DNA from 2 places in the Stenotrophomonas maltophilia group sp. SKK55 genome. Region 2 is predicted to be linked to the other one. Evidence: riboswitches for the same ligand, from Rfam matches in the RefSeq annotation. Region 2 holds a riboswitch; the other holds the start of a gene.
What was found. A riboswitch is a leader RNA that binds a small molecule or an ion and turns the genes downstream of it on or off. The one in region 2 is predicted to bind cobalamin.
Positions count from the first base shown of each region.

Region 1: it holds a riboswitch for cobalamin, as region 2 does, so the genes downstream of both, btuB (TonB-dependent vitamin B12 receptor) here and AC2A1N_RS08345 (epoxyqueuosine reductase QueH) in region 2, are expected to answer to the same signal.

Region 1 covers NZ_JBXUHP010000003.1:102,870-117,447, reverse strand. Annotated here, with positions in the region: gene AC2A1N_RS02050 (response regulator transcription factor) at 1-611, opposite strand, end outside; gene msrB (peptide-methionine (R)-S-oxide reductase MsrB) at 757-1,329, shown strand; gene AC2A1N_RS02040 (cytochrome c biogenesis protein DipZ) at 1,332-3,104, shown strand; gene msrA (peptide-methionine (S)-S-oxide reductase MsrA) at 3,119-3,856, shown strand; gene AC2A1N_RS02030 (aminotransferase-like domain-containing protein) at 4,029-5,480, shown strand; gene bioD (dethiobiotin synthase) at 5,559-6,242, opposite strand; gene AC2A1N_RS02020 (GAF domain-containing protein) at 6,311-6,793, shown strand; gene AC2A1N_RS02015 (TfoX/Sxy family protein) at 6,790-7,152, shown strand; gene AC2A1N_RS02010 (histidine phosphatase family protein) at 7,242-7,820, opposite strand; cobalamin riboswitch at 7,964-8,186, shown strand; gene btuB (TonB-dependent vitamin B12 receptor) at 8,303-10,144, shown strand; gene gph (phosphoglycolate phosphatase) at 10,236-10,904, opposite strand; gene AC2A1N_RS01995 (class I SAM-dependent methyltransferase) at 10,967-11,758, opposite strand; gene AC2A1N_RS01990 (LysR family transcriptional regulator) at 11,755-12,684, opposite strand; gene AC2A1N_RS01985 (NAD(P)-dependent oxidoreductase) at 12,793-13,431, shown strand; gene AC2A1N_RS01980 (MBL fold metallo-hydrolase) at 13,497-14,408, shown strand.
Region 2 covers NZ_JBXUHP010000014.1:33,926-48,503, forward strand. Annotated here, with positions in the region: gene pncA (bifunctional nicotinamidase/pyrazinamidase) at 60-686, opposite strand; gene AC2A1N_RS08345 (epoxyqueuosine reductase QueH) at 742-1,413, opposite strand; cobalamin riboswitch at 1,553-1,766, opposite strand; gene AC2A1N_RS08350 (nicotinate phosphoribosyltransferase) at 1,861-3,270, opposite strand; gene AC2A1N_RS08355 (bifunctional nicotinamide-nucleotide adenylyltransferase/Nudix hydroxylase) at 3,336-4,385, opposite strand; gene AC2A1N_RS08360 (patatin-like phospholipase family protein) at 4,625-6,472, shown strand; gene AC2A1N_RS08365 (hypothetical protein) at 6,516-6,953, shown strand; gene AC2A1N_RS08370 (helix-turn-helix domain-containing protein) at 7,382-8,749, opposite strand; gene AC2A1N_RS08375 (CoA-acylating methylmalonate-semialdehyde dehydrogenase) at 8,865-10,370, shown strand; gene AC2A1N_RS08380 (acyl-CoA dehydrogenase family protein) at 10,385-11,551, shown strand; gene AC2A1N_RS08385 (enoyl-CoA hydratase) at 11,548-12,345, shown strand; gene AC2A1N_RS08390 (enoyl-CoA hydratase/isomerase family protein) at 12,342-13,517, shown strand; gene mmsB (3-hydroxyisobutyrate dehydrogenase) at 13,514-14,404, shown strand.

The sequences.
Region 1 (14,578 bases), on a different contig from region 2:
ATATGGGTGTTGACCGTATGCTCGTAGCCATCGTGCTGGTAGCCCCAGACCTGGTTGAGCAGTTCCATGCGCGCGAACACCTGGTCCGGGTGACGGGCAAAGAACAACAGCAGGTCGAACTCGCGCGGGGTCAGCTCCAATGGATTGCCATCCACCGAGGCGGTGCGCGCGACCGGGTCCAGCTGCAGTCCCCCCAGTTCGATCGCGCCGGCATCGATGCGTGCGCTCTGCGCCATCGCCTCGGCGCGGCGCAGCAGCGCGCGCACGCGTGCCACCAGTTCCGGCATCGAGAAGGGTTTTGCCAGGTAATCATCCGCGCCCAGTTCCAGGCCGACGATGCGCTGGGTTTCGCTGCCGCGCGCACTGATGATGATGATCGGCACATACCGCGCCATCGCGCGTGCGCGCTGGCACACCTGCAGGCCGTCCACGCCGGGCAGCATCACGTCCAGCACCAGCGCGTCCCAGGGACCTTCCTGCTCGAGCAGGCGCAGGCCGGCATCGCCGCTGGCAGCATGGGCGACGTCGTAGCCCTCATCGCCCAGGTGCATGCGCAGCAGGTCGGCGATGTGGGCATCGTCTTCAACAATCAGCACGCGTTTGGTCGACATCGTCAGCTCAAGGCCAGTGGGGAGGCGGGTTGCATTGTGGCGCGGGACGGCCGCCGATACCTCACGAAAAATTGAATCCTGCGTGAGGATTCGTTGACCCGGGCGGGCGCAGCATGGCCCCGTCACCCCCTTCCCGGAGTCCGCCATGTCCTTGTCCCGCCGCCATCTGCTGGGCCTGGGCGGTGTTGCTACCGCCGCCGGCCTGCTCGGCCTTGGGGCCTGCAGCCGCGCCGCCCCCGCCGCCGCCGAAGCGCGCCCGTCGCGACAGTTCGAGGTCATGCACAGCGATGCCGACTGGCGCCAGCGCCTGACCCCGGCGCAGTACGCGGTGCTGCGCCAGCAGGCCACCGAACGGCCGTGGAGCAGCCCGCTCAACAAGGAACACCGCCAGGGCACCTTCGCGTGTGCCGGCTGTGCGCTGCCGCTGTTTTCCTCGTCCACCAAGTTCGAGAGCGGCACCGGCTGGCCCAGCTTCTGGGCGCCGCTGCACAACGCCATCGGCGAAGACCGCGACGTCACTTTCGGGATGCTGCGGGTGGAGGTGCACTGCCGTCGCTGTGGCGGCCACCTCGGCCATGTGTTCAACGATGGCCCACGCCCGACCGGGCTGCGCTACTGCATGAACGGTGCGGCGATGGTGTTCGTTCCCGGCGCCACGGATGGCACTGCCGACGGCTGGCGGGTGCCGGTCGGTTCTTCCCCTGTTTCCGGAGCCTGACGATGCTGCTGTTGCTGCTTGCCTACCTGGGGGGCGCGCTGACCCTGCTCAGTCCCTGCATCCTGCCGGTGCTGCCGTTCGTGTTCGCGCGTGCCGACCGTCCGTTCCTGCGCAGCACGCTGCCGCTGCTGCTGGGCATGGCGCTCACCTTCACCGTGGTTGCCAGCCTGGCCGCGGTGGGCAGCCAATGGGTGGCACAGGCCAACCAGGTCGGGCGCTGGATCGCCCTGCTGCTGATGGCGCTGTTCGCGGTCGCCCTGCTGTGGCCACGACTGGCCGACCATCTGCTGGCGCCGTTCCAGCGCGTGGGTGCCCGTCTGAGCGCGCGCGCCGATGCCGCGGATGCCGCTGGGCGCGGCGGCGCGTGGACCTCGCTGCTGATCGGCATCGCCACCGGCCTGCTGTGGGCGCCATGCGCCGGTCCGATCCTCGGCCTGGTGCTGACCGGTGCCGCCCTGCATGGTGCCAGCGTGGGTACCAGTGCCCTGCTGCTGGCGTATGCGCTGGGCGCGATCACCGCGCTGGCACTGGCGGTGTGGGTGGGCGGCCGCGTGTTCCGTGCGCTGCAGGCGCGGCTTGGCCTCGGCGATGTACTGCGCAAGGTGCTGGGCGTGGCCGCCTTGCTGGCAGTGGTGGCGATCGGCCTGGGCTGGGATACCGGCCTGCTGACCCGTCTTTCCACGGTCAGCACCGCGCGTATCGAGCAGGGCCTGCTGGACGCGGTACCCGGCGCGCAGCCGTCGGCACCACCGATGATGATGATGGCCGGTGCCAACGCCGCTGGCGATGCACCGCTGCCGGTCGAGGGAACCCTGCCCGCGCTGGACGGGGCCACCGGCTGGCTCAACAGCCCACCGCTGACGGCCCAGCAGCTGCGCGGCAAGGTGGTACTGGTCGACTTCTGGACCTACTCCTGCATCAACTGCCTGCGTGCGATGCCGTTCGTGCACGAATGGGAGCGCCGCTACCGCGACCACGGCCTGGTGGTGATCGGCGTGCACACGCCGGAGTTCGCCTTCGAGCGTGACCCGCGCAACGTGATGAAGGCGGTGCAGCAGCTGAAGGTCGAGTACCCGGTGGCGCTCGACAACCAGTACACGATCTGGCGCGCGTTCAACAACCGCTACTGGCCGGCGCAGTACTTCGTTGATGCGCAGGGCAACATCCGCAGCCACCAGTTCGGCGAGGGCAACTATGCGCGTTCGGAACAGGTGATCCGTCGCTTGCTGACCGAGGCCGGCCAGACGAACCTGCCGCCGCCGGCCGATCCGGCCGCCGCCGCCGATCTGAAGGGCGTGGCTGCGCAGGCCGACATGGGCAATCTGCGCTCGCCGGAAACCTATCTGGGCCACGCCCGTGCCGAGCAGTTCGCCTCGCCCGGTGGGCAGCGCAGTGATGCCGCGTTCGACTACTCCTTGCCGACGACACTGGCGCTGAACCAATGGGGACTGTCGGGGCGCTGGACCGTCACCGATGAAGCCGCACAGCTGCAGCAGGCCGGTGGCCGCATTGCCTTCCAGTTCCATGCGCGTGACCTGCACCTGGTGCTGGCGCCCAGCCGCGACGGCACGCCGGTGCGCTTCCGCGTCTGGCTGGATGGCAAGGCGCTGCCCGCTGCCGATGCCGGTAGTGATGTCGGCGCCGATGGCAGTGGCGTGGTCGACGAGCATCGCCTGTACCAGCTGGTCCGCCAGCGCGGCACGGTCGGCCCGCATCGCTTCGAGATCGAATTCCTCGATGCGGGCGTGCAGGCCTATGCCTTCACCTTCGGTTGAACCGGGAGCACATGATGAAACTCTCCTTTGAACAGGGCATCGCCGCCGGTGTTGCCGGCCTGGTGGCCATGGCATTGATTGCCGGGGTGCTGCTGGTCGATCACGGCGCGGCTGCGGCGCCGGTCGAAGCCAGCGCGCAGATCCAGGCACTGCCGGCCCCCACCGGCGATGCGGCGTTCCGCGATGACGCCACCCACGCCAGCGTGGTGTTTGCCGGCGGTTGCTTCTGGGGCGTGCAGGGCGTGTTCCAGCACGTCAAGGGCGTGAGCAATGCGGTGTCCGGCTATATCGGTGGCAGTGCAGCCAATGCCCGCTATGAGCGCGTCAGCGGTGGCCAGACCGGCCATGCCGAAGCCGTAAAGATTGACTACGACCCGCGCCAGGTCAGCTATGGACAGCTGATGCAGGTGTTCTTCTCGGTCGCGCACGACCCGACCCAGCTCAACCGCCAGGGTCCGGACCACGGCAGCCAGTATCGCTCGGCGATCTTCAGTGATGACGCCCGCCAGCAGGCGGCCAGCCGTGCCTACATCGCCCAGCTCGGCCAGGCCGGCAGCTACCGCGCACCGATCGTCACCCAGCTGGTCAGCGGCCAGCGCTTCTACCCGGCCGAGAGCTACCACCAGAACTACATGACCAACTACCCGCAGGCCGCCTACATCCGCTACTACGACGCACCGAAGCTGGTGGCCCTGGCCAAGCAGTTCCCAGCGCTGTACCGGCGCGAGGCGGTGCTGGTGCCGATGCGCTGACGGCATTTCCCCTGGGGCTGATCGGTGCTCGGCTCTACACACCAAAAAAAGACGCACGGCGGTCCCGCCGTGCGCTTGGAATGCGCCGGCCACGCCCCGATCAGGCCCGGCCGACGACGACATGCTAGGCTCGCCATCATCATGGGTACAGAACCAGATGGCGGGATGTTCGATGGATACAGATGACCAGGTCACGATGATCCCTCCACGCTACCAGCGGCTCTCCGACGAACTGGCCGAGGCCATCCACGGCGGTCGCCTTCCGGTCGGCAGCCGCCTGCCTTCGCTGCGGCAGATGGCGTCGCAGCGCAGGCTCAGCCTCAACACGGTGATCGCGGCATATCGCCAGCTGGAAGATGCCGGGCTGGTGATTCCGCGGCCGAAGGCGGGCTTCGAAGTCGCGCCGCGGCTGTCGGTGCCGGAGCGTTCGCTGCGCGACACCCCGTCCGCGCCCACCGCGCCGCTGCAGCAGGTGCTGATGGCCCGGGTACTGGAAGCGCAGCGCCGACCGGGTGTGGTCGACCTGGCCTTCGCCGGCCCACGTGGTCGCCAGTTCTATCCCGGCGCGCAGCTGGCCCGGCATACCGCGCAGGTGCTGCGCCACGGCCAGCAGACGGTGGAGACCTATGCGAGACCCAACGGCTCCCCCCGGCTGCTGGCGCAGATCGTGCGCCGCAGTCCGCGCATGGGCCTGCACACCCACGCCGAGCGACTCCTGCTGACCCATGGTGCGATGGAAGGCCTGCAGCTGGCGTTGCGCGCGGTCACCCAGCCCGGTGACGCAGTGGGCATCGAGGCGCCGTCCTACTTCAACCTGTATCCGTTGCTGGCCAACCTCGGCCTGCAGGCCATCGAGTTGCCCACCCACCCGCAGCACGGGCTGGATGTGGATGCACTGGATGCGCTGCTGGAGCACACGCCACTGGCCGCACTGGTGGTGATGCCGACCGTGCACAACCCGCTCGGCTGCACCATGCCGACCGCCGCCAAACAACGCCTGGCCGAGCTGGTCAACGCACGGCAGCTGCCCCTGATCGAGGATGCGGTGTACGCCGAGCTGCAGTTCTGCGAACCGCCGGCACCCTTGCTGAAAGCCTTCGATCGCGATGGCTGGGTGATGGTGGTCGGTGGCTTCTCAAAGACACTGGCGCCGGATTACCGCATCGGCTGGCTGGATGGCGGTCGCTTCGCAGAGCGCATCGCGCTGCTGAAGTTCCAGTCCACCGGCGGTGAGCCGCAGCTGCTCGGCGATGCGGTGGCCGCGTATCTGGAAGCAGGCAGCTACGAGCACCATCTGCATCGCATGCGCCGCCTGTACCGCGAACAGGTGGGACGGCTGCGCCAGCTGGTAGCCGAGCATTTCCCGGCAGGCACCCGCGCCACCGAACCACAGGGCGGATTCCTGCTGTGGCTGGAACTGCCGGGCGTGGACACGCGCGAGCTGTTCGAGCGAGCGCTGCAGGAGGACATCGTGTTCATGCCCGGCCAGGTCTATTCGCGTGGCGCGCGCTATCGCCACTGCCTGCGGCTGTCGTGCTGCCAGAGCCTGGATGCACGCTTCATCGGTGCGGTGGAACGGCTGGGTGCGATCGCGCGGGAGCTGGCAGTGCGCCAGCTCCTGTAGAGCCGAGCCTACGCTCGGCTGCCCTTCGCTGACGGTCCCCGCTGAGCCGAGCGTGGGCTCGGCTCTACAGGAAGCAGGTCAGTCGAGCAGGTGCGTACTCAGGATCTGACCATCCGCCCCCGGCAGATGCGGCAGCCGTCCCCAGCACGGCATCGGCAGGCGCTGCTGCAGCGTGGCGATGTTCTCGTCCTGGCGCTGCATCGCCGGGTCGATGTGGTTGCCGATCCAGCCCAGGCAGTCCACGCCGCTGGCCTGCAGCGATTGCGCAGTCAACCGCGCGTGGTTGACGCAGCCCAGCCGCATGCCTACCACCAGCAGCACCGGCAGCTGCAGCGCACGCACCAGGTCGAGCTGGTCCAGCGTGGCCGAGACCGGCGCCAGCCAACCGCCCACGCCCTCCACCACGACGATATCGGCCTTCGCGCGCAGGCGTTCGAACGCGGCCACGATCGGCGCCAGCTCCACCTGCACGCCGTCCTCGGCAGCGGCCAGCTCCGGTGCCAGTGGCTGCCGCAGCGCATAGGGATTCAGATCGGCATAGTCCGGCACTGGCCAGCTGGCCGCCTGCAGCGCCAGCGCGTCCTCGTTGCGCAGGCCCTGCCCCAGATCCTCGCTGCCGCTGGCCACCGGCTTCATGCCCACTGCACGCAGGCCACGCTGGCGCAGTGCATGCAGCAGCGCGGTGCTGGCCGCGGTCTTGCCGATTTCGGTATCGGTGCCGGTAACGAACAGGGCGGGCGGCAGCGTAGCGGGCAACGGCATCGATGGGCTCCAACAGGGCAACAGTGTGTGCATTATCGCCGGCCCGGTGCACTTGCTAGACTGCGGGCATGTTCGCCAATGCCTCGCTCACCGGCAGCAAGCCGGAACAATACGCCCAGCTGCTGGAACAGGCCCGTGGCCTGGTCTACGCCGAGTCCGACCGCATCGCCAACGCGGCCAACCTCTCCGCACTGGTCTATCACGCCCTGCCCGACCTGAATTGGGTGGGCTTCTATCTGTATGACGGCAAGGAACTGGTGGTTGGCCCGTTCCAGGGCCTGCCGGCCTGCGTGCGCATCCCGCTGGACAAGGGTGTGTGCGGTGCCGCCGCCAGCCAGCGCGTAACCCAGCGCGTGGACGACGTCGATGCCTTCCCCGGCCACATCGCCTGCGATTCGGCCTCGCGTTCGGAGCTGGTGGTGCCGCTGCTGCGCGGCGATGAACTGATCGGCGTGTTCGATATCGACAGCCCGAAGGTCGGCCGCTTCGACGCCGACGATCAGGCCGGCCTGGAAGCCATCGCCCGCGTGTTCGTCGAGGCACTGGGATGAGCGCACCGAAGCTGCGCAACATCGGCCCGAAGAGTGCAGCCTGGCTGCGCCAGGTCGGGCTGCGCAGCCGCGAGGACCTGGTTGCGATCGGCGCAGTCGGCGCCTTCGTCAAGGTCAAGCGGGCCGGCTTCAAGCCCAGCCTGAACCTGCTGTACTCGCTGGAAGGCGCATTGCTGGACTGCCACTGGCAGGAGCTGAGCGAGCCTCAGCGTGAAGCGCTGGTGCAGGACTATGAGGCGCGCATCGCCGCGCATCCGCTGAAGGCGGCCGGCCCGGCGTCGGGCCCGGTGCATGAGCAGCGCTTCGATGCCGACGATGAGGCGGAAGACAGCGTGACCGAGCGCGCGGACGAGGATTGAGCCGCGCCCTCCTGTAGAGCCGAGCCCACGCTCGGCTGGCCTTTCTGATCGAAGTGCAGCCGAGCATGGCTCGGCTCTACAAGAGCAGCTCAGGGCTGCTGCAGTTCCAGCAGCTCGCCCACCAGCCCGACCTCGCCCCGCTCCAGCCACACCCGCAGGCGCGTGCCGTGGTCGATGCGCAGGGCCCAGCACAGCGACATCGGCAGGCCGCAGACCTGCGACAACACCATGCGCAGCGGGCCACCATGGCTGACCACCAGCGTCGGCACCGGATCATCATCATCGAGCAGGCGATCCAGCGCGCGCGCGATACGCCGCTCGAAATGTCCCCAGCTCTCGCCGTTCGGCGGCGGGAACGCATGCGGATCGGCGTGGAAGGCGGCCAGCGCATCTTCCGGCAGGTCGAACAGCGACTGCCCGTCCCAATCGCCGAAATCCAGCTCTTCCCATTCCTCGTCCGCTTCGACGTCCAGCCCGCGTGGGGTGGCCAGCGCCATCGCCGTGTGCAGCGCGCGCAACCGCGGTGAACTGATCACCCGCTCCCAGCGTTGCTCGGCATAGGCCTCGACCAGCTCTTGCGGCAGGCCGGCCAGCTGCGGTGGATCGCTGCGGCCATCAAGGAACTCATCGCGACCGTTGCCGGCGTGGCGGACCAGGTCGAGGATCATGCGTGCGTCCCGGACGGGCGGCGCAGGTACAGCGGAGAACGGGCAGACATCGGTAACGGCACCACGGGATCGAGCAACCATTCTAAAGGCACAGCAAAGGCAGCCGCGCAGGCGCGACGCAACGGGACGGCCTGCGATGCCGTAGACTGCGCGCACTTCCAGGTGACCTGCGGCCGTGGCCGGCAGGTTGAAACGGGAAGCCGGTGACGCGTGATGCCACGCCAGGCCGGCGCTGCCCCCGCAACGGTAAGCACGTCAGTTCCAGGCAACACCGCCACTGTGCCGCAGGCATGGGAAGGCGCCTGGACGGTGGCCTCGCGCCACCCGGCGGCAAGCCCGGAGACCGGCCCGGAAGCCTCAGGTCGCGATGCGGTGGGCATGGCGCTGGATGACCGTGGCGTGCGCTGCGGCATCGGCGCGTGCCTGCCTTCGCGGCTCCTCCCCTTCGCCACGCGGGCGTGCGTGGCACCTGGAGTCCCCCCATGAAGCTGCAGTCCCGAATGCTGTCCCTGGCCGTACTGGCCGCCCTGCCCGCGCTGGCACAGGCCGCCGATGACACCACCGCGCTCGACCAGATCCTGGTCACCGCCACGCGCACCCCGATCGCCCTGCAGGACAGCATCGCGCCGGCCCAGGTGATCGACCGCGCGCAGATCGAATCCAGCCAGGCCACCTCGCTGCAGGAACTGCTGCGCGGCCGCGCCGGCATCAACCTGGCCAATGTCGGTGGGCTCGGCAAGCAGAGCTCGCTGTTCCTGCGCGGCACCAACTCGGGCCACACCGTGGTGCTGGTCGACGGCGTGCGCATCAACAGTGCCGACCTCGGCCTGGCGATGTACCAGGACCTGCCGCTGGCGCAGATCGAGCGCGTGGAAATCGTGCGTGGCCCGCAGTCGAGCCTGTACGGCGCCGATGCCATTGGCGGCGTGATCCAGATCTTCACCCGCCGCAACCAGGGTGATTTCGCCCCGCACTTCCAGCTCGGTGGCGGCAGCAACGGCCTGCGCGAAGCCAGCGGCGGGATCGGTGGCGGGACTGAACGCGGCTGGTTCGGCGCCGACATCGCCTACCAGCATTCCGATGGCATCGATGCCTGCCGCGGCTCGGCAACGCTGTTCACCGGCTGCTTTGCCGACGAACATGACCGCGATGGCTACCGCAACCTGTCCAAGAGCCTGCGCGGTGGCTACACCTTCAACGACCAATGGAACGTGGAAGGCAGTGCATTGCGTGCCGACGGAAAGAACCATTACGACGGCTACTACAACTATTCGGAAACCCGCCAGCAGGTGCTGGCCGGCAAGGTGCGCTACACCCCGTCCGAACGCCTGGCGTTCACCGCCAATGTCGGGCGCGGTGACAACGAGTCGGACAACTTCGGTGACTTCGGTGCCCGTGGCAGCGCTCAGACCCACCGCGACAGTGCCTCGCTGCAGGGTGACTTCGCCTTGGCCGAAGGCCAGCTGCTGAGCACCGGCGTGGACTGGAGCGAAGACAACCTGGATGGCAGCAGTGCCGGATATCGGGTCGACAGCCGCCGCAACACCGGCGTGTTCGTGCAGTACCAGGGACGCTTCGGCCGCCACCAGCTGCAGGCCAGCGCGCGCAACGACGACAACCAGCAGTTCGGCAATCACGCCACGGGCAGCCTCGGCTGGGCGATGGAACTCGGCCACGGCCTGCGTGTCAATGCCAGTTACGGCACCGCGTTCAAGGCGCCGACCTTCAGCGACCTGTATGACCCGTGGAGCGGTGTGCCGACGTTGAACCCGGAGAAGTCCAAGAGCGCCAACCTGGGCGTTTCGCAGCAGGGACAGGGCTGGCACTGGGGCCTGGACGTCTATGAAACCCGCATCGATGATCTGATCACCTACGATGCGGCGACCTTCAGGATGCAGCAGGTGGAGAAGGCGCGCATCCGCGGTGCCGAACTGACCGGTGGCGTGCTGCTGGCCGGCTTCGACATCAACGCCCAGCTGAGCTACACCGACCCACGCAACCGCACCGGCGGCAGCACGCAGTTCGACAACTGGCTGCCGCGTCGTGCACAGCACACCGCGCGCTTTGACATCGACCGGCGTTTCGGGGACTTCCGCGCAGGCCTGACGGTTCAGGGTGCGGGCAAGCGCTATGACGATGCCGCCAACGCGGTGAAGGTGGGGGGGTACGGCACGCTGGATCTGCGCGCCGAGTACGCGCTGACGCCGTCGTGGTCGCTGCTGGCGCGTGCCGCCAACGTGTTCGACCGCAGGTATGAGACGGTGGCGTGGTTCAACCAGCCGGGCCGTGAGTACCAGTTGAGTGTGCGTTACCAGGCGAAATGAAAGAGGGCGCCGGGCATTGCCCGGCGCTTTCTCTGTAGAGCCGAGCCCATGCTCGGCTCAGGCAGCAAAGCAGCCGAGCATGGGCTCGGCTCTACACCGGGACGCCGGCGGTCAACCCCGGCAGTTCACGCAGGTCGTCGATCACCGCCACCGCATGCGCGGTGGCCAGGTCCAGGCCGCGCGGATAGCCGTAGCGCACCAGCGCGATCGGCATGCCCGCAGCTTCGGCGGCGCGGTAGTCGGTCAACGAATCTCCCACCATCAGGCACGCCTGCACCGGCAGCCCGAAGTGCGCAGCGATATGCCGCAGCGGTTCGCCGCTGGGCTTGCGCTGCGGCAGTGAATCGCCGCCCAGTACCAGCGCGAACGCATCACCGATGCCCAGGTGCTGCAGCAGCGGCGGCACCAGTGCTTCGGGCTTGTTGGTGCAGATCGCCAGTGGCACGTCGCGCGCGCGCAGCTGCGCCAGTGCGTCGGCCACGCCATCGAACAGGCGCGGGCTGCGCAGCAGGCATTCACGGTAGTGCACCATGAACACCGGCATCACCTCGGCCAGGTCGACCTCACGACCGGCGGCGTGCACGGCCTGTTCGACCAGGCGGCGCACCCCGTCGCCGATCCAGCCGAGCACGGTGGCTTCCGGCACGCGCGCCATGCCGATGGCTTCCAGCGTGCGGTTCAGCGCTTCGGCGATGTCAGCTGCGCTGTCGACCAGCGTGCCATCGAGATCGAATACGACCAGCGGATAGGGATACGACAAGGGACGACGCCTGTACAACGTGGGGCGGCCATTGTACGCCGCGTTTTTTTCCAGGATCCGCCTCAGCCGATCCTGCGTGCGCGGGTGGCCAGAAAGGTGGGCAGGTAACGGTCGATCAGGAAGCGCGGCTTCGGCTGCCAGTCTTCCATGAACCGATCAATCACGAAGCCTGCATCCAGCTGCCCGCCGATCAGTTCGGTCAGGCTGTGGCCAAAGGCCAGCGCATCACCGCGGGCGAGTTTCGCCTCACGCTCTGCGGCGGGCAGGTCTTCCAGGTCCGAATAGGGAATGGCGTACTGCGGCCGGATCAAACCCTGTGCGTCCAGCTGCGGATCACGTGCACCGACGAACAGCACCGGGTTGTAGAAACTGGCCATCAACATGCCATCGCGCGCCAGCACGCGGCGGCATTCGGTCCACACCGGGCGCACGTCGGGCACGTACAGGTTGGAGATCGGATGGAACACCACGTCGAAACTGTCGTTGGCGAATACGTGCAGGTCGCGCATGTCGCCCTGCACCGTGCGCAGCTGCAGTCCATCACGCGCAGCGACCCGGCGGTCCTGTTCCAGCTGCCCGTCGGACAGGTCGAACACGGTGACGTCGGCGCCCGCAGCGGCCAGCACGGGGGCCTGCTGGCCACCACCCGAGGCCAGGCACAGGATGCGGCGGCCGCGCACGTCGCCCAGCCAGTCCAGTGGCAGCGCGCGTGGGGTCAGGTGCACCTGCCAGCGGCCTTCGCGCGCGGCGGCAATGGTTGAACTCTCCACCGGGCGCGACCATTCGCGCACTTCGCTGGCCTGGCGGTCCCAGGCAGCACGGTTGTGGTCGATCAAGGCCTGTCCATGGTTCATGTGTTCTCCTTGCCCGGTGGGCGCCAATCCAGATCCTGGAAGGCCGGGCTGGCGAAACACTCGGCCAGGTAATCCAGGAATCGCCGCATGATAGCGGGCTGCTGGCGCCGTGACGCGTACACGGCATGAATGCCGAGCTCGTCCAGACTGAATCCGGGCAGCAGTTCGATCAGCTCGCCGCTGCGCAGCAGTGGCGCCACCTGGTAGGTCGGCAGCATGGCGATCCCGGCACCGGCGCGTACCGCCTCCAGCAGCAGCGAGGCCTCGTTGGCGCTGATGTTGCCGCCCACCGCCACCGACAGCGAACGGCCATCGCGGTGCAGCTGCCACAGGCTCTTGCCGACGTAGTGGTGGGTCAGGCAGTTGTGCGCGGCCAGGTGCTCCGGCGCGGTCGGCGTGCCACGCGCCTGCAGGTACGACGGCGTCGCGCACAGCACCGAGCGGCAGGTAGCCAGCCGCCGCGCGATCAGGCTGGGGTCGATCTGGCGCGCGATGCGCACGGCCAGGTCCACGCGCTCCTCGACCAGGTTCACCGTGCGGTCGACCAGCAGCAGCTCGATGCGCGCCGCCGGATGGCGCGCGACGAAACCGGCCACCGCCCGTGCCAGGTGGCTCTGCCCGAACGACACGCTGGCGGTCACCCGCAGCGTACCGTGCGGCTCGGGATCATCACTGGCCAGCTCCCCCTGCAGTTCTTCGCCGATCGCCAGCATCTGCCGGAAGCGCGCCAACGCCGCCTCGCCCGGGCCGGTCAGGCTGACCCGGCGCGTGGTCCGGTGCAGCAGGCGTGCACCCAGCCAGCCCTCGACCTCGGCCAGGTAGCGGCTGACCATCGCCCGCGACATGTCCAGCACTTCCGCGGCGGCGGTGAGGCTGCCGCGCTCGGCCACCTCGACAAACACGGTCATGGCGGTCAATCGGTCCATATGCTCGATCCACGCAACAAACAAGCGCGTTATACGCTGTTTTTCGAGCGACTGCAGCGGCCTAGAGTGGCCCCATTCCCAGCCCACATCGCCCCACGGAGTCCTGCCATGAAGATCGCCCTCGTTGGTTCCACCGGCAACATCGGCCGCCAGATCGCCCGCCACGCGCTGGCCCACGGCCACGAACTCACCGTCATCGTGCGCAGCGCGCAGGACCTTCCGGCCGAACTGGCCGGTGCCCATCCGGTGATCGCCTCGTTGGATGACCAGGACGCGCTGGTCGCCGCCATCGCTGGCCACGACGTGCTGGCCAGCGCCTACGGCCCGCGTCCGGGCGATGACATCGGCCGCGTGGGCGAGATCGCCGCGCAGCTGGCGGCCGCCGCGCGCAAGGCCGGCGTACCGCGCCTGGTGGTGGTGGGTGGCGCCGGCAGCCTGGAAGTCGCGCCGGGCGTGCAGCTGGTCGATACCCCCAACTTCCCGGAAGCCTACAAGCCGTACGCGCTGGCCCATCGTGAGGCATTCAACCGCCTGCAGGCAGTGGACGACCTGGACTGGACATTCTTCTCGCCGGCCGCCGAAATCGGCCCGGGCGAAGAGCGCGGCCAGTACCGTGTGCAGCCCAAGGCCTTCCTGGCCGACGCCAGCGGCCACAGCCGCATCAGTTATGCCGACTACGGCGCCGCGTTCGTCGCCGAGCTGGAAGCGCACCAGTACCCGAAGCAGATCATCACGGCCGCGTATTGATCGACGCGCGAGCCCTGTAGGGCCAAGCCCACGCTCGGCTCCCTATCCGACACAAGGAATTCCCCATGCGTACCGCTGCCCTGCTGCTTCCCCTCGCCCTGGCCGCCACGTTCACCAGTGCGCCGCTGCTGGCCGCACCGGCCACCGCGGCGCCGACCACCGCGACGAAATCACGACTGCACCTGCAGACCTTCCATCCCGGCCCGCAGGCGATGTTCTCGGTATCCTCGGTGCTGATCGAAGGCCGCCATGACGCGATCCTGGTCAACGCGCAGTTCGGCGCCAGCGACGCGCGCAAGCTGGTCGAACGGATCCGCGCCAGTGGCAAGCAGCTGACCACGATCTACATCAGCCACGGCGATCCGGACTACTACTTCGGCCTGGCCACCCTGCAGGATGCCTTCCCGCAGGCACGCATCGTCGCCACTGCGCAGACCGTCGCCCACATCCAGCAGACCCAGGCCGGCAAGCTGGCCTACTGGGGACCGAAGATGGGCGCCGACGTGCCGGCACGCATCGTGGTGCCGCAGGTACTGGACGGCGATGCCCTGCAGCTGGAAGGCCAGCGCCTGCCGTTGATCGGCCTGGATGGCCCGACCCCGGACCGCACGGTGCTGTGGGTACCGTCGCTGCGCGCGATCGTCGGCGGCATTCCGGTGGTAGCAGGTGAGCACGTGTGGATGGCCGACACGCAGACGCCGAAGTCGCACACTGACTGGCTGCAGACCCTGCAGCGGTTGCAGGCACTGAAGCCGAAGGTGGTGGTACCGGGGCATTACGCGCCGGGTGCGGCGCTGGATGCCAGTGCGCTGCGCTTCACTGCGGACTACATCCGCGCGTTCGACGCCGAGGCGGCAAAGGCCAAGGACAGTGCGGCACTGGTGAAGGCGATGCAGGCGCGCTACCCGACGCTGGCCGGTGTGGCGTCGCTGGAGCTGAGTGCGAAGGTAGCCAAGGGCGAGATGCAGTGGCCATGAGGTAGGGAGTTTTCTTTTGCAGGGCTGCGCCCTGCACCTGCCCAATGCAACGGCAACAGCCGAAGCAACAGCAAAAGCTGGTCTCCTGAGGGTTGGCGGGGTGGGTCCGGTTGCGGGGGCGCTGCAAGTACGTCCATGTAAGCTCGGTCGCCGCATCCATGCGGCTCACG
Region 2 (14,578 bases):
CGCGCAAGCGGCATAAGCGACGTGCGCGGTAGCGCCGGGCCATGCCCGGCGGTCACGCCTCAGACGATCGCGATCCCCGCCTTGCCCAGCGCTTCGCGCACCATCGCGTCGTTGGCTTCGGTCACCGGCCGGGTCAGGTCCCACAGGAACTTCACCCGGAAGCCGGATTTCACCGCGTCCTGCGCGCTCCACAGCACGCAGTAGTCGCGTGCCAGGCCGCACACGTGCACTTCGCGGATGCGGCGCTCATGCAGCCAGCCGGCCAGGCCGGTAGCCGGGCGCTCGCCATCGGGGCCGTGGTTCTCGCGGAAGGCGCTGTACGAATCCACCTGTGGGCGGGTGCCCTTGCGCAGGATCAGGTCGGCCACGGTCCAGTCCACGCCCGGGTGCAGCGCGGCGCCATCGCTGCCCTGCACGCAATGGTCGGGCCACAGGGTCTGTGGCTGCGCGTGCAGCAGGATGGTCTCGAACGGTCGCTTGCCGGGGTGCTGGCTGGCGAACGAGGCGTGGTCGGCCGGGTGCCAGTCCTGGGTCGCCACCACGGTGCGGTAGCGGCGCTGCGCCAACAGATCGGCAATCGGTGCCACCAGCGCATCGCCCTGGTCGCAGGCCAGCGCACCGCCCGGCATGAAGTCCGGCTGCAGGTCGATCACCAGCAGGGCGACATCGGCGGGCAGGACAGTCATGGCAGATCCACTACATCAGAAAGGGCGACCAGCGTGGCCGCCCCATGCCTGCACGTCAATCGCCCTGCGGCGCCTCAGCGTCCTGCCCGTAGTACAGCAGGCCGATCCGGATCCGCTCGCGGCCGTTCTCTCGGCGATGGCGGTTGGCATCGCGCAGCGAGTACACGCAGCCGCAGTACTCCTGCTGGTAGAACTGCTCGCGCTTGCTGATCTCGATCATGCGGCTGGCACCGCCGCCCTTGCGCCAGTTGTAGTCCCAGTACTGCAGGCCTTCATAGCGCGACGCCGCACGGATGCCGCAGTCGTTGATCTGCGCCATGTTCTTCCAGCGCGAGATGCCCAGCGACGAACTGATGGTGTCGTAGCCGTGCTCGTGCGCGTACAGCGCGGTGCGTTCGAAACGCATGTCGAAGCACATCGTGCAGCGGATGCCGCGCTCGGGCTCGTTCTCCATGCCACGCGCGCGGCTGAACCAGTTGTCGGTGTCGTAGTCGCAGTCGATGAACGGGATGCCGTGCTGCTCGGCGAAGCGGATGTTCTCCTGCTTGCGCAGCTCGTACTCCTTCACCGGGTGGATGTTGGGGTTGTAGAAGAAGATCGCGTAGTCGATCCCGGAAGCGGTGATCGCCTCCATCACTTCGCCCGAGCACGGCGCGCAGCAAGAATGCAGCAGCAGGCGCTTGCCATCGGCGGGCAGGGTCAGGGTGGGGCGTTGGAACTCGGTCATCGTGGCGTGCGTCAGGGCGTGGGAGCGGTCTGGCCGGTTACCGTGAACAGGACGCGCGCGGCCACGCCGCCTGCGCATGCAGGCTGGCGATGGCCCCGGCACCCTCCCCGCGGAGAGTCCAGGTCGAATCAGGGGACGGTCGTGTCCCCCGGCCGGGGCCGATATTCGGGCTGATGGACACGGGCCGCAGCCCACCTACTCCCTGCCGCTTCCCAGGCGCGAGCCCAGTGCTGTTGGCAGGATTCGTTTCCATTCACCGCTGCGGGGCAGCTCCGGAATGGGCGCACGAAGCGCCTTCACCGGATTCCCGTTTAACTCCCTGCCGCCATCCAGCCACGGCAGGGATACCTTCGGCGTGTGCAAGGTGGACCTGTTGGTGGCGCCGGTCAAGAGCGCAGGGTCTGGAGCCCGTTGCGTGGCAACGGGCGCTGGCCCCGGGATACGCGGTCAATGCCCCGCCGCAGCCCGCGTGCGGATCTCATCCAAGCGCTGGTCGTGCAGCAGGCGCCCGTTCTCCCACACGGTCACCATCGCATCCTCGAAGCCGGTCGGCAGCGCCTCGTCACCGCTGGGAGGCAACGCCACCGTGTGCAGGCTGCCGTCATCCAGGCGCCGCAGCAGGCGCATGCGGCCACGCTTGCTGGTCTTGCCGGCATCGGTGACCGGGTCCTTGTAGACGTCGATCCACGCACCCTCGACCCGTGCTGCCGAGCACTTCAGCGCGAACTTCTGGGTGTCGCGGTCCAGCCGCTGCAACAGCGCGCCGCCCATGCCGAAGGCCACGTTGTCGGCCGAATAGCCGTCGCCGGTGATGCGCTGCAGGATGGCGCGGATCGTATCCGGGGTGATGCCATCGCCCTGGATCACCCGCACGTGGTTGAGTACGCGGTAGCCCTTGCCGTTGAGGGTATGGCCGAACGCTTCATCCAGCCGGCGCAGGCTTTCGGCCACCACCTCCACCGGGTCACCCGAGTCGGGGCGGACGACCAGGGTGGCGCCCGAAGCGATCACTTCATCACGCAGCGTCGTGCCCCAGTGCTCACTGATCGCGCGGTAGATGTCATAGCTGTCCGACACCACTGCCACGATCGCGCCCGGCTTGCCGAACTGGCGCAGCATGTTGCGGTAGGCGTCCACTTCGCGCTCGCGGCCCCAACTGGTGATGGTGCTGTGCTCGGCGGCAGGAATCGAATAACCGGCCATTGGCGCGTGATAGTGCGCGCGGGCCAGGCACAGGGCCGATACGGTGTCGGTGCCGAGGAAGTTGACCAGGTGTGCGGCACCACCCAGCGCGGCCGATTCCAGGCTCGATACACCGCGGGCGCCGAAGTCGTGCAGCTTGAACGGCAGCTGCCCCTGCGGATCGTCGCTGGTCTGCTGCAGGAACGCAGCAATGGTCTGCCGTGCATGCCAGCTGATGGTGGCCACGGTGACCGGGTACCACACGCGCAGCAGCAGTGTTTCCAGGTACGACGGCACCCAGAACGCAGCCGGGTCGGTCGACTCGACGGTCATCAGTGCCTGGTGGGTGGGTACCACGCTGCCCTCGGGCACGGCACGGATGCGCACCGGCAGGTGGCCGCCGAGCCGATCGACGATATCGCGCCAGCCGGCTTCGTTGAACGGCTCGCCATGGGCGGCGAATACCGCAGCAGCGTCGTCGATGTCAGCGTGGGTGACCGGCCGTGCCAGGGCGTCCTTGAGGATCGCCTGCAGGCCGAAGAACACCGTGCGATCGTGCAGGCCGCCACGTGATTCCACGTAGAAGAACGTGGCATCGGTACCCGGCGGGTACTGCAGCCAATGGCTGGCCTTGTAGCTGTCGGTGTTGAGAAGAAGGTTATCGAGGTAGTGCATGACGGAAGCTCCTTCGCGTCGAGTGACACCAGCGGTCTATCCGCCGGTGGGGAGAGCCGGGCAGGTCAGCCGCGGCCGAGGAAATACTCCAGGATGTGCAGGTGGTCTTCGAACAATTGCGGGCCCATGTCCAACGCCTCACTCACCGGTATCCAGCGCGCCTTGTCGGCGTCGTCGCCACCGCGCACCGGCGGCAGTTCGCCGGCCGGGAATTCGAAGTGGAAACCGTGGGTGATGGTGCGGCCGCGCTGGCTGCGGTCGGGGTGGTCGAATACCTGCTGGCCCTTCAGCGAACCCTTCAGCACCGGCAGCGGAATCTTCAGCCGGGTTTCCTCGCGCAGTTCGCGCAGGCAACTGTCCAGCAGGCTCTGCTCCTGGCCAACGAAACCGCCGGGCAGCGCCCACAGGCCCTTGCCGGGCTCCGAACGGCGCCGTACCAGCAGCACGTGGCCCGAATGCACCACCACCGCATCGGTGGTGACGAAGGTGGGCGCGTAGGGCGCATCCTTCCAGGCGGCCTTGTACTGTTCGATGAAGCGGTACTCGGCCACCAGCTGGGCATACGCAGGCGCGCTTTTGCGGAACGCTTCGAGCATGTCGTACACCGGCGCCGGCACATTGCCACGCAGCATCAGCAGCGCGCCGTGGAAGTCGACGTCGCCGGCTTCGAACAGGTAGCGCCGCAGCTCGGTGGCCGACAGGGTGGCGGTGTGCTGCACGTCCACCAGCGGCCATTGCGGGAACTCCCGCAGGTAGTAGCTGGAAGCATCCTTGTCCATGCCGATCAGGCCCACCTTTGCATCAGCGGCGGCACCGTCGTTGCGCAGGGCGTCGGCCACCTGGCGCTGCACATTGGCGATCCACTGTGCTTCGTTGTACAGGTGGTCACGCAGCGGGCGGATCAGCAGGCGGTCGGCGTGGCCATCGAGGGCGGCCTGGATCATCACGGCGCGTTCGGCCACGGTCCAGGGATTGCGGAGGCTGCGGGGGGTATCGGCAGAGCCGACCAGGAAGATCAGCTTGCGGGCCCGGCTCAGGGCCAGGCGGGCAACGGCGGCGTGGCCGTTGTGGAAGGGCTCGAATCGCCCGATGAAGACGAGATAGTCGAATTCCATGAGAATCCCTCATGTCGTTGTGGCAGCCGCGGGTCTGTCCCTTGGCTTGCTGCAGATGCTACGCCGATGGTGGAGCCGGTCAAGCCTGCAGGCCTGCCATCGGCTGAACGCCGCAGATTCCTGCCCGGACTGCGGTGGTGTTCTCAGGCCCTGAGAAGCCGCTGCGCCATACTGGCATCCACGCGGCGGACGGTAGGCTCGGGGGCAAGACGGTGGCGGACAAGTACTGCGATCTGGTCATGAAAGGCGGCATCACCAGCGGCATCGTGTACCCCAATGCGGTACTGGCGCTGGCACGCGAGTATCGGTTCAAGAGCATCGGCGGCACCTCCGCTGGCGCCATCGCTGCGGCGGTAGCGGCTGCGGCGGCATACGGTGATCGCCGCCAGCAGGCCGGCGAGCACCTGGCCGGTGATGCCGGTTATGGCGGGCTGTCGGCGGTGTCGGCGCAGTTGTCGCGGCGGGGGTTCATCTACAGCCTGTTCCAACCGGCGCGGGGCGCGCGTGCGGCCTATCGGCTGCTGGTGGTGCTGACCGGCAATGCCAGCTTGCCGCACAAACTGCTGTGCCTGGCGGTGGCGGTACTCGAGATCGCGCCGCTGGAAGTGCTGGTGTCGCTGGCGCTGCTGCTCGGTCTGGGCGGGTGGGGCGGTGGCTGGAGCGGCGTGGCCGCGACGCTGCTGCCGTCGCTGCTGTGCGCCTACGGTGCAGGCGTGGCCGGAGCCGCGCTGCGCGTGGCGCGCGTGGCCCGGCGCAACCTGCTGGGCCTGTGCAGTGGCCTCGGTCGCGATGCACGTAAACCGGCATTGACCGAGTGGCTGCATGAATGCCTGCAGCAGTTGTCCGGCAAGCCGCTGGATGCACCGCTGACCTTTGCCGACCTGCACGACGCGCCTCGCTATGCCGGCGAGCCGGACAGCCCGCATGCGATCAGCCTGCAGATGATCACCACCTGCGTGTCGCACAACGAACCACGCACACTGCCGCTGGGCGGCGCACAGTTCTGGTTCCTGCGCGAGGAATTCGAGCAGTTGTTCCCCGCCAGCGTGGTGCAGTGGCTGGTGACGCAGGCCGGCCCGCCGCTGGAGGTGGAAGGGCGCCGGTACTACCACCTGCCGCAGGGTTCGAAGCTGCCGGTGCTGGTGGCCACGCGCATGAGCCTGAGCTTCCCGTTGCTGATCAGCGCGGTGCCGCTGCATGAGCCCTCGCGCCGCGAACGCCGCTGCGAACCCACTGCACCTGCCGCCGACGAGGAACACAACGTGGCCGACAGCATGGAAGGGCTGACCAGCGCCGGGCAGACCTGCGGCCCGGTGATCACCGCGTTCCGCATCTGCTGGTTCTCCGATGGCGGCATCAGCAGCAACTTCCCGATCCATCTGTTTGATGCCGCGCTACCGCGCTGGCCGACCTTCGCCATCAACCTGGTCTACCCGCAGCATGCCGAGGACGTGGGCCGCGGCAGTGATGGCCGACAGGCGCTGGAACGTGCCGTGTTCCTGCCCACCGAAAACCGCCACGGATGGCAACGGCATTACCAGTCCATTGCCACGCCGCTCGCCGCAGCCGAGCTGGGGCGCTTCCTGTTCGCAGTCGTGGCGACCATGCAGAACTGGCGTGACCTGCTGCAGGCACGCGCGCCGGGTTACCGCGACCGTATCGTGCACGTCAGCCTGCAGGGCGACGAAGGCGGCATGAACCTGGACATGCCGCAGGAGGTGCTGACCCGCATCGCCGACAAGGGCAGCCTGGCGGGCGCGCGCTTCTGTTCGTTCTCGTTCGGGAACCACTACTGGATCCGCTGGCGCAACCTGGCCTCGGCCTATCAGCGCTACACGTTGGAAGTGGCGCGTACCGACGACCCGGCGCAGCAGGTGCTGGCCTATCGCGCGGCGTACTCGATGGTTGCCCGTGGCGATCCGGCACCGCCGTCGTACAAGCTCGGCTCGGAAGACAAGCGTCGCGGCTCGCAGCAGCTGTGGGCGCAGATGGTCGAGCAGGGCCGCACCTGGGAGGACCTTGGCCCGGACCTGACCGACGGCGCACCGCGCCCGCTGCCGCAGATGAAGGTGACGCCGATCTACTGAGCGCGATCAATACAATCGTGCTTCATGTTGCAAGGAGCTGTGGATGTCTGCCCGCCAGGAACTGCTGGATCTGCTTGAACGCCTCGATACTCGCGACCCGGAACACCTGCCGGTGGTGCCACTGGCTGCGTACTTCGAAGGCAATGATTTCGAAGAATGCATCGCGCCCAACCAATGGGGTTTCGGTCGCCCGCCGATTGCCGAGCTGTACGCGCGCCTGGCCGTGATTGCAGCGAAGCCTGAAGTGGAAGGCGTGTACGTCGGCCTGCACCAGGACTGGGGCAGTGCATTGGAAGACGACAGCGAATGGCCTGCTGCCGAGAACGTGCATGTGCTGACCAGTGCCGACGTCGAGACCGTGGAAGGCTGGCTGCAGGGTCTGGAATGCGACGGTGTGGGCGAAGGCTGGCCGTACGGCGAGCACGTCGACGCCCCCAAACCCTCGGAAGGCCACCGCGTACTGACCGTGTTCTGGGACTAAAACGCGCCAACCAGGGTTGGCACCTACCAGTAGAGCCACGCCACGCGTGGATGCATTCCAGACTGAGAATTCATCCGGATGGGGGGGGCCGGTTGCAGGGGGCGTGAGCCGCATGGGCCCGAGGCGTGCCTCGGGCGGGTTGGGCAGGACGCCCAACCCCGGTCTTGCCGTGTGCGCAGGACAGCGCACACGAGCAAGCGGCGACCGAGCTTACATGGGTGAGGGCGCTTTGCTTGCGAAGCACTGCTTCGCAAGCGCCCGAACGCACAGCCGCCAGCGGCTGGGCCGGGCCCCGGAGGGGTACTTGCAGCGTCCCCCGCAACCGGACCCACTCCGCCAACCCACGGAAAGCCCGCTGTTGCTTTTTAGGTTGCCGGCCAGCGGCCGGTACTACCACGGTTGCAGAGCGCAGCCCTGCCGAACCAACCCTACCGGCCCGGCAACTGCGCGAACGCGCGCTGCATGCAGTCCTCGCGCGGGCACACCCGGCAACCCGGCCCGATCGATACCGAATTGCCCGGGCTCTGCACATCCAGCCCCAGTGAATACACCAGCCGCTCGGCATGCTGCAGATCGCAGCCCAGCGCCACCGCGAAGGTCTTGCGCGGCTGGCCATGGCCCACCGGGCCACTGCTGACCTGCCGTGCCAGCCAGAAATGGCGGCGGCCATCGGGCATGCGCGCGGTCTGGGTAAGGATGCGGCCTGGCTGGTTGAACGCCTCGTAGACGATCCACAGCGGGCACGAGCCACCCACCTGCGAGAAATGGAAGTCGGTGGCCGAATGGCGCTTGGATACGTTGCCCGCGCGGTCCACGCGGATGAAGAAGAACGGCAGGCCGGGCGCACTGCGCCGTGCCAGCGTGCTCAGCCGGTGGCAGACCGCCTCGAAGCCGACGCCGAACTGGTGCGCCAGCAGTTCGATGTCGTAGCTGCTGGCCTCGGCCGCACGCAGGAAGCGCATGTAGGGCATGACCAGCGCGCCGGCGAAGTAGTTCGAAAGACCCACCCGCGCCTGCGCGACGCGCGCGTCATCGGTGAAGCCCGCACGCGCCACCACCGCGTCGATCTGCGGCAGGTAGCCGTGCAGGGCCAGTTCGGCGGCCATCTGGAACGCCTGCTGGCCTGGCTCCAGGTAGTCCGGCAGCCACAACCGGCGCGTGCCGGCATCGTAATGGCGCTTCTCGCGCCCGGCCTGCAGTGCGGCCACTTCCACCAGCACGCCGTGGCGGTCGGCCAGCAGCTGGCGCAAGCGCGGCGCCACATGCCCAGGCGATAGCCCCCACTCGGCGAACAGGCGCTCGGCCAGTTCGTCCAGCTCGGGAATATGGTTGTGCATGCGGTTGAAGAACTCGCGCACCTGGTCGCCGGCCGGCAGGGTGCTGCCGGCGCCGGGCTCGCCCAGCTGGAACTCCAGCGCGGCGGCATGCTCGCGCAGTGCCAGGTGGCGGCGGTGCAGGTCCAGCAGCGCACGGCTGACCTGCGGCAGGTTGCCCGCCAGGGCGCGCAGTTCGGTGGCACTGACTTCGGCCAGGCCCAGGTCGCGCAGGGTCTCGCCCAGCGCTTCCTGCAGCGCGGCGGGCTCATCTTCGTCGAACAGCGCCGAAACATCCCCGAGTACCTGGCCCAGCTTCTTCTGCACGGCCGGGGTCAGTGGACGCTTGTTGCGCTCAATCTGGTTCAGGTAGCTGGCCGACAACCCCAGTGCCCGCGCCAGGTCAACCTGGCTGTAGCCGCGCTGTTCGCGCAGCCGCAGCAGGCGCAGGCCGAGTTGCCGCTGGGGAGCTGAGGAATTCACAGAATTAACAGGAATCGTGGGGCGTGTTGGCCAGATTAAGCGGATTCAGCCCGGAAATCGAGGTGGATGCTGTGAATAATGCCAAGCATCTTTCGCACCCTGTGGGATTGTCGTCATGACTGTTGCAGCGCCCCGTATCCGCATGCTGATCGATGGCCAGTTCGTTGAATCGGCCACCTCCCACTGGCAGGACGTGATCAATCCGGCCACCCAGGACGTGCTGGCCAAGGTGCCCTTCGCCACCACCGGCGAAGTGGACGCCGCCGTCGCCGCCGCCAAGGAAGCCTTCAAGACCTGGCGCAAGACCCCGATCGGCACCCGCGCGCGCATCTTCCTGAAGTACCAGCAGCTGATCCGCGAGAACATGAGCGAGCTGGCCCACATCCTCACCGCCGAACAGGGCAAGACTCTGCCCGACGCCGAAGGCGATGTGTTCCGCGGCCTGGAAGTGGTCGAGCACGCCGCCGCCATCGGCAACCTGCAGCTGGGCGAGCTGGCCAACAACGTGGCCAATGGCGTGGACACCTACACGATCATGCAGCCGCTGGGCGTGTGCGCCGGCATCACACCGTTCAACTTCCCGGCGATGATCCCGCTGTGGATGTTCCCGATGGCGATTGCAACGGGCAACACCTTCATCCTCAAGCCGTCCGAGCAGGACCCGATGGTCACCATGCGCCTGGTCGAGCTTGCCCTGGAAGCCGGCATTCCGAAGGGCGTGCTGAACGTCGTCCACGGTGGCGAAGAAGTGGTCAACGCGATCTGCGACCACCCGGACATCAAGGCCGTGTCGTTCGTCGGTTCCACCCGCGTCGGCACCCACGTGTACAACCGTGCCTCGCTGGCCGGCAAGCGCGTGCAGTGCATGATGGGCGCCAAGAACCACGCCGTGGTGCTGCCGGACGCCAACAAGGAACAGACCCTCAACGCGATGGTCGGTGCGGCCTTCGGCGCCGCGGGCCAGCGTTGCATGGCCGCCTCCACCCTGGTGCTGGTCGGTGAAGCGCGCAACTGGGTGCAGGATCTGGTCGAAAAGGCCAAGACCCTGAAGGTGAGCGCCGGCACCGTGTCCGGCACCGACGTCGGCCCGGTCATTTCCTGCAGCGCTCGCGAGCGCGTGGAAGGCCTGATCGCCTCGGGCGTGGAGCAGGGCGCCAAGCTGGTGCTCGATGGCCGCAGGCCGCAGGTGGATGGCTTCGAGAAGGGCAACTTCGTCGGTCCGACCATCTTTGCCGGTGTCACCACCGACATGCGCATCTACCAGGAAGAAATCTTCGGGCCGGTGCTGGTCATCCTCGAAGCGGAGACGCTGGAAGACGCCATCGCGATGGTCAACAGCAACCCGAACGGCAACGGCACCGCACTGTTCACCCAGTCCGGCGCGGCCGCGCGCAAGTTCCAGGAAGACATCGACGTCGGCCAGGTCGGCATCAACGTGCCGATCCCGGTGCCGGTGCCGCTGTTCTCGTTCACCGGTTCGCGCGCCTCCAAGCTGGGCGACCTGGGCCCGTACGGCAAGCAGGTGGTGCTGTTCTACACCCAGACCAAGACGGTCACCGCGCGCTGGTTCGATGACGAAACGCTGAGCCACGGCGTCAACACCACGATCAGCCTGAAGTAACGGCAGGAGCAGCCATGAGCCACTCGATGACGACGGAACTGGAAGAAGCGCAGCAGGCGTACCGCGAGGCAGCGCGCGACTTCGCACTGGCCGAACTGGCACCGCACGCCGCGCGATGGGATGCGGAGGGCATCTTTCCGCGCGAGGCGATCGCCAAGGCCGGTGAACTGGGCTTCTGCGGTCTGTACATGGACCCGGAAGTGGGCGGCAGCGGCCTGAGCCGGCTGGACGCCGCCGTCGTCATCGAGGAGCTCGCCAACATCGATCCGTCGACTGCGGCCTACATCAGCATCCACAACATGGCCTCGTGGATGGTGTCCACGTGGGGCCAGCCAGCACTGCGCGATGCGTGGGGCACTGACCTGTCCTCGGGCAACAAGCTGGCCTCGTACTGCCTGACCGAACCGGGAGCCGGTTCCGATGCGGCCTCGCTGAAGACCACCGCCGTGCGCGACGGTGACTTCTATGTGCTGAACGGCTCGAAGGCCTTCATCTCCGGCGCCGGTGCCACCGAACTGCTGGTGGTGATGGCACGTACCGGCGGTGCCGGCGCCGGCGGCGTCAGCGCCATTGCAGTGCCGTCGGACCTGCCGGGCATCAGCTTCGGCCGCAAGGAAGAGAAGATGGGCTGGAACAGCCAGCCCACCCGTGGCATCACCTTCGAAAACGTCCGCGTGCCGGTCAGCCACCTTCTGGGAGAGGAAGGCGGCGGCTTCAAGCTGGCGATGAAGGGGCTGGATGGTGGCCGCATCAACATTGCTGCCTGCTCGCTGGGTGCCGCGCAGGGCGCGCTGGATGCCGCGCGCCGCTACATGGGCGAGCGCCGCCAGTTCGGCAAGGCGCTGGCCGAGTTCCAGGCGCTGCAGTTCAAGCTGGCCGACATGGTCACCCAGCTGGTGGCCGCGCGGCAGATGGTGCATACCGCCGCACGCAAGCTCGATGCCGGTGCCAGCGATGCCAATGTGTGGTGCGCGATGGCCAAACGTTTTGCTACCGATGCGGGTTTCAACGTCTGCAACGAAGCGCTGCAGATCCACGGGGGCTACGGCTACATCCGCGAGTACCCGATCGAGCGCCTGCTGCGTGACTGCCGCGTGCACCAGATCCTGGAAGGCACCAACGAGATCATGCGGGTGATCGTTGCCCGTCACCTGCTCAACACCGAAGAGGAACTGCGATGAAGGATTGGCGTACCCAGGAGCACGTGGGCCTGAAGGTGGAGGTCGATGGCCACACCGCCGTGGTTACCCTGCACAACCCGCCGGCGCACACCTGGACCGTGCACAGCCTGTCGGCGCTGCGCGACCTGGTCGGCGCGCTCAACGCAGACCGCGACATCTACGCGCTGGTGATCACCGGTGACGGCGAGAAGTTCTTCTCCGCCGGTGCCGACCTCAACCAGTTCGCTTCCGGCGACAAGGCCGCAGCGCGCGAAGCCGCGCGCCGTTTCGGCGAAGCCTTCGAGGCGCTGTCCGGTTTCCGTGGCGTGTCGATCGCCGCGATCAACGGCTACGCGATGGGCGGAGGCCTGGAATGCGCGCTGGCCTGCGACCTGCGCATCATCGAAGACCACGCCCAGGTGGCGCTGCCGGAGGCCACCGTCGGCCTGCTGCCGTGTGCTGGCGGCACCCAGAACCTGCCGCGCCTGGTCGGCGAGGGCTGGGCCAAGCGCATGATCCTGCTGGGCGAGCGCATCAATGCCGAGACCGCGCTGCGCATCGGCCTGGCCGAAGAAAAGGTCGGCAAGGGCGAAGCCAAGGCACTGGCGCTGGAATGGGCGAAAAAGGCCGGCAAGCAGAGCCCGACCAGCATCGCCGCCTGCAAGACGCTGGTACAGGCCACCCGCACCGGCACCCACGCCTCGGCGCTGGTGGCCGAGCGCGAAGCCTTCGTCGATCTGTTCGACACCGCCGACCAGGTCGAGGGCGTGACTGCCTTCCTGGAAAAGCGCGCCGCGCAGTGGAAGAACGCATGAGCACCGACACCGCTGCCGACGACGCACCGGTGCTGTTCGAGGAGCGCGTGGCCGGTAACGGCATGCGCATCGGCATCGCCACGCTCAACGCGCCGCGCATGCTCAATGGCTTCTCGCTGCCGATGGCACACCTGCTGCTGGAGCAGTTGAACGCCTGGGCCGACGACGACGGCATCGCCATGGTCGTGCTGCAGGGTGCTGGCGAGAAGGCGTTCTGCGCTGGCGGCGACCTGCACAGCCTGTACAAGGCCATGGTCGCCTTCCGTGAGGCCGGCCGCAGCGACATCCGCGAGAACGACTACGCCGCCGAGTTCTTCGACGTCGAGTACCGCGTCGATTACCTCATCCACACCTACGCCAAGCCGATCCTGTGCTGGGGCCACGGCATCGTGATGGGCGGCGGTATCGGCCTGATGTCCGGCGCCAGCCATCGTGTGGTCAGCGAGCGCTCCAAGCTGGCCTTCCCGGAAATCACCGTTGGCCTGTTCCCTGATGTCGGTGGCAGCTGGCTGCTGCCGCGCGTGCCGGGCAAGGGCGGGCTGTTCCTGGCCCTGACCGGGGCGCTGCTCAACCCGGGCGATGCCATCTACGCTGGCCTGGCCGATGTACATGTGCCCGAAGAGCGCCGCAGTGCGGTGTTCGATGCGCTGCTGCAGGTGGCCTGGTCCAGTGAGCCAGCACACAACCACGAACGCCTGACCCATCTGCTGCAGTCGCATGCCAGCGATGCCGCCACCGGTCCGCTGCTGGCCAACGCGGCGCAGGTCGATGCGTTGTGCGAAGGCGATGACCTTGAAGCCATTGTCGCGCGCATTGCCGGCCTGCAGACCGATGATGCGTGGTTGCAGGCGGCACAGAAAACGCTCGCCGCCGGGGCACCTGGGTCAGCACGGTTGTCGTACGAGCTGCAGCGCCGCAGTGCCGGCCAGGATCTGGCCGCAATCTACCGCCTGGAGTACATCGTCGCCCTGCATTGCGCCGCCCATGGTGATTTCGCCGAAGGCATCCGCGCGCTGCTGATCGACAAGGACCGCAATCCGCAGTGGAACCCGGCCACCCTGGCCGAGGCCACCTGTGCGTGGGCCGACACCTTCTTTGCTTCCCCCTGGGCCGCTGCCGCGCATCCGCTGGCCGACCTGGGCACTCCCCTTGTTGAAAGGAGCCTTGCATGAGCCGCATTGCATTCATCGGGTTGGGCAACATGGGTGGCCCGATGGCCGCCAATCTGGTCAAGAACGGCCACACCGTGCGCGTGTTCGATCTGGTCCCGGCCGCGGTGCAGGCCGCCGTCGATGCCGGTGCCAGCGCGGCGTCGTCGGCACGCGATACCCTGGCCGATGCGGAGGTCGTGATCTCGATGCTGCCGGCCAGCCGCCACGTTGAAGGTGTGTACCTGGGCGATGACGGCATCCTCGCCGCGATCCCGGCCGGTGCACTGGTCATCGACTGCAGCACGATCGCACCGGCCAGTGCCCGCAAGGTTTCCGAAGCGGCCGCCGCGCGTGGCCTGCAGATGATCGACGCGCCGGTCTCCGGCGGTACCGCTGGCGCCCAGGCCGGCACCCTGACCTTCATCGTCGGTGGCGAAGAGGACGCGCTGGAACGCGCTCGCCCGGTGCTGCAGGCGATGGGCAAGAACATCTTCCATGTCGGCGCCAGCGGTGCCGGCCAGGTCGCCAAGCTGTGCAACAACATGGCGCTGGGCGTGATCATGGCGGTGACCGGTGAAGCCATCGCACTGGGCGTGGCGCACGGGCTGGACCCGAAGGTGCTGTCGCAGATGATGGCGGTCAGCACCGGCCGCAGCTGGGCCACCGAAGTGTGCAACCCGTGGCCGGGCGTGCTGGAAAATGCGCCGGCCTCGCGCGGCTACAGCGGCGGTTTCGGCAGCGATCTGATGCTGAAGGACATGGGCCTGGCGGTGGAAGCGGCGATGAGTGTCGGTGCCTCGATCCCGCTGGGCGAAGTGGCCCGCAACCTGTACTCGATGAACCACCAGGCCGGCCGCGGCAAGCTGGATTTCTCCAGCGTCGTGCAGCTCATCACCAGCGACCGGTAACCGGTCGCTGGTCCGCGCATTCCACCTTATCCCCGCGCCGTTGGCGCACCCCCTTGAACAACAAGGGGGCTCTCCTCCAGAAGGATGGATGCGCGCCGTAGCGAATGCGTCCCCGGCCGCGTGCCGGGGACCACCCGAGGTGGGATGGGCGGATGTTCGGTTTCGACCGGCATC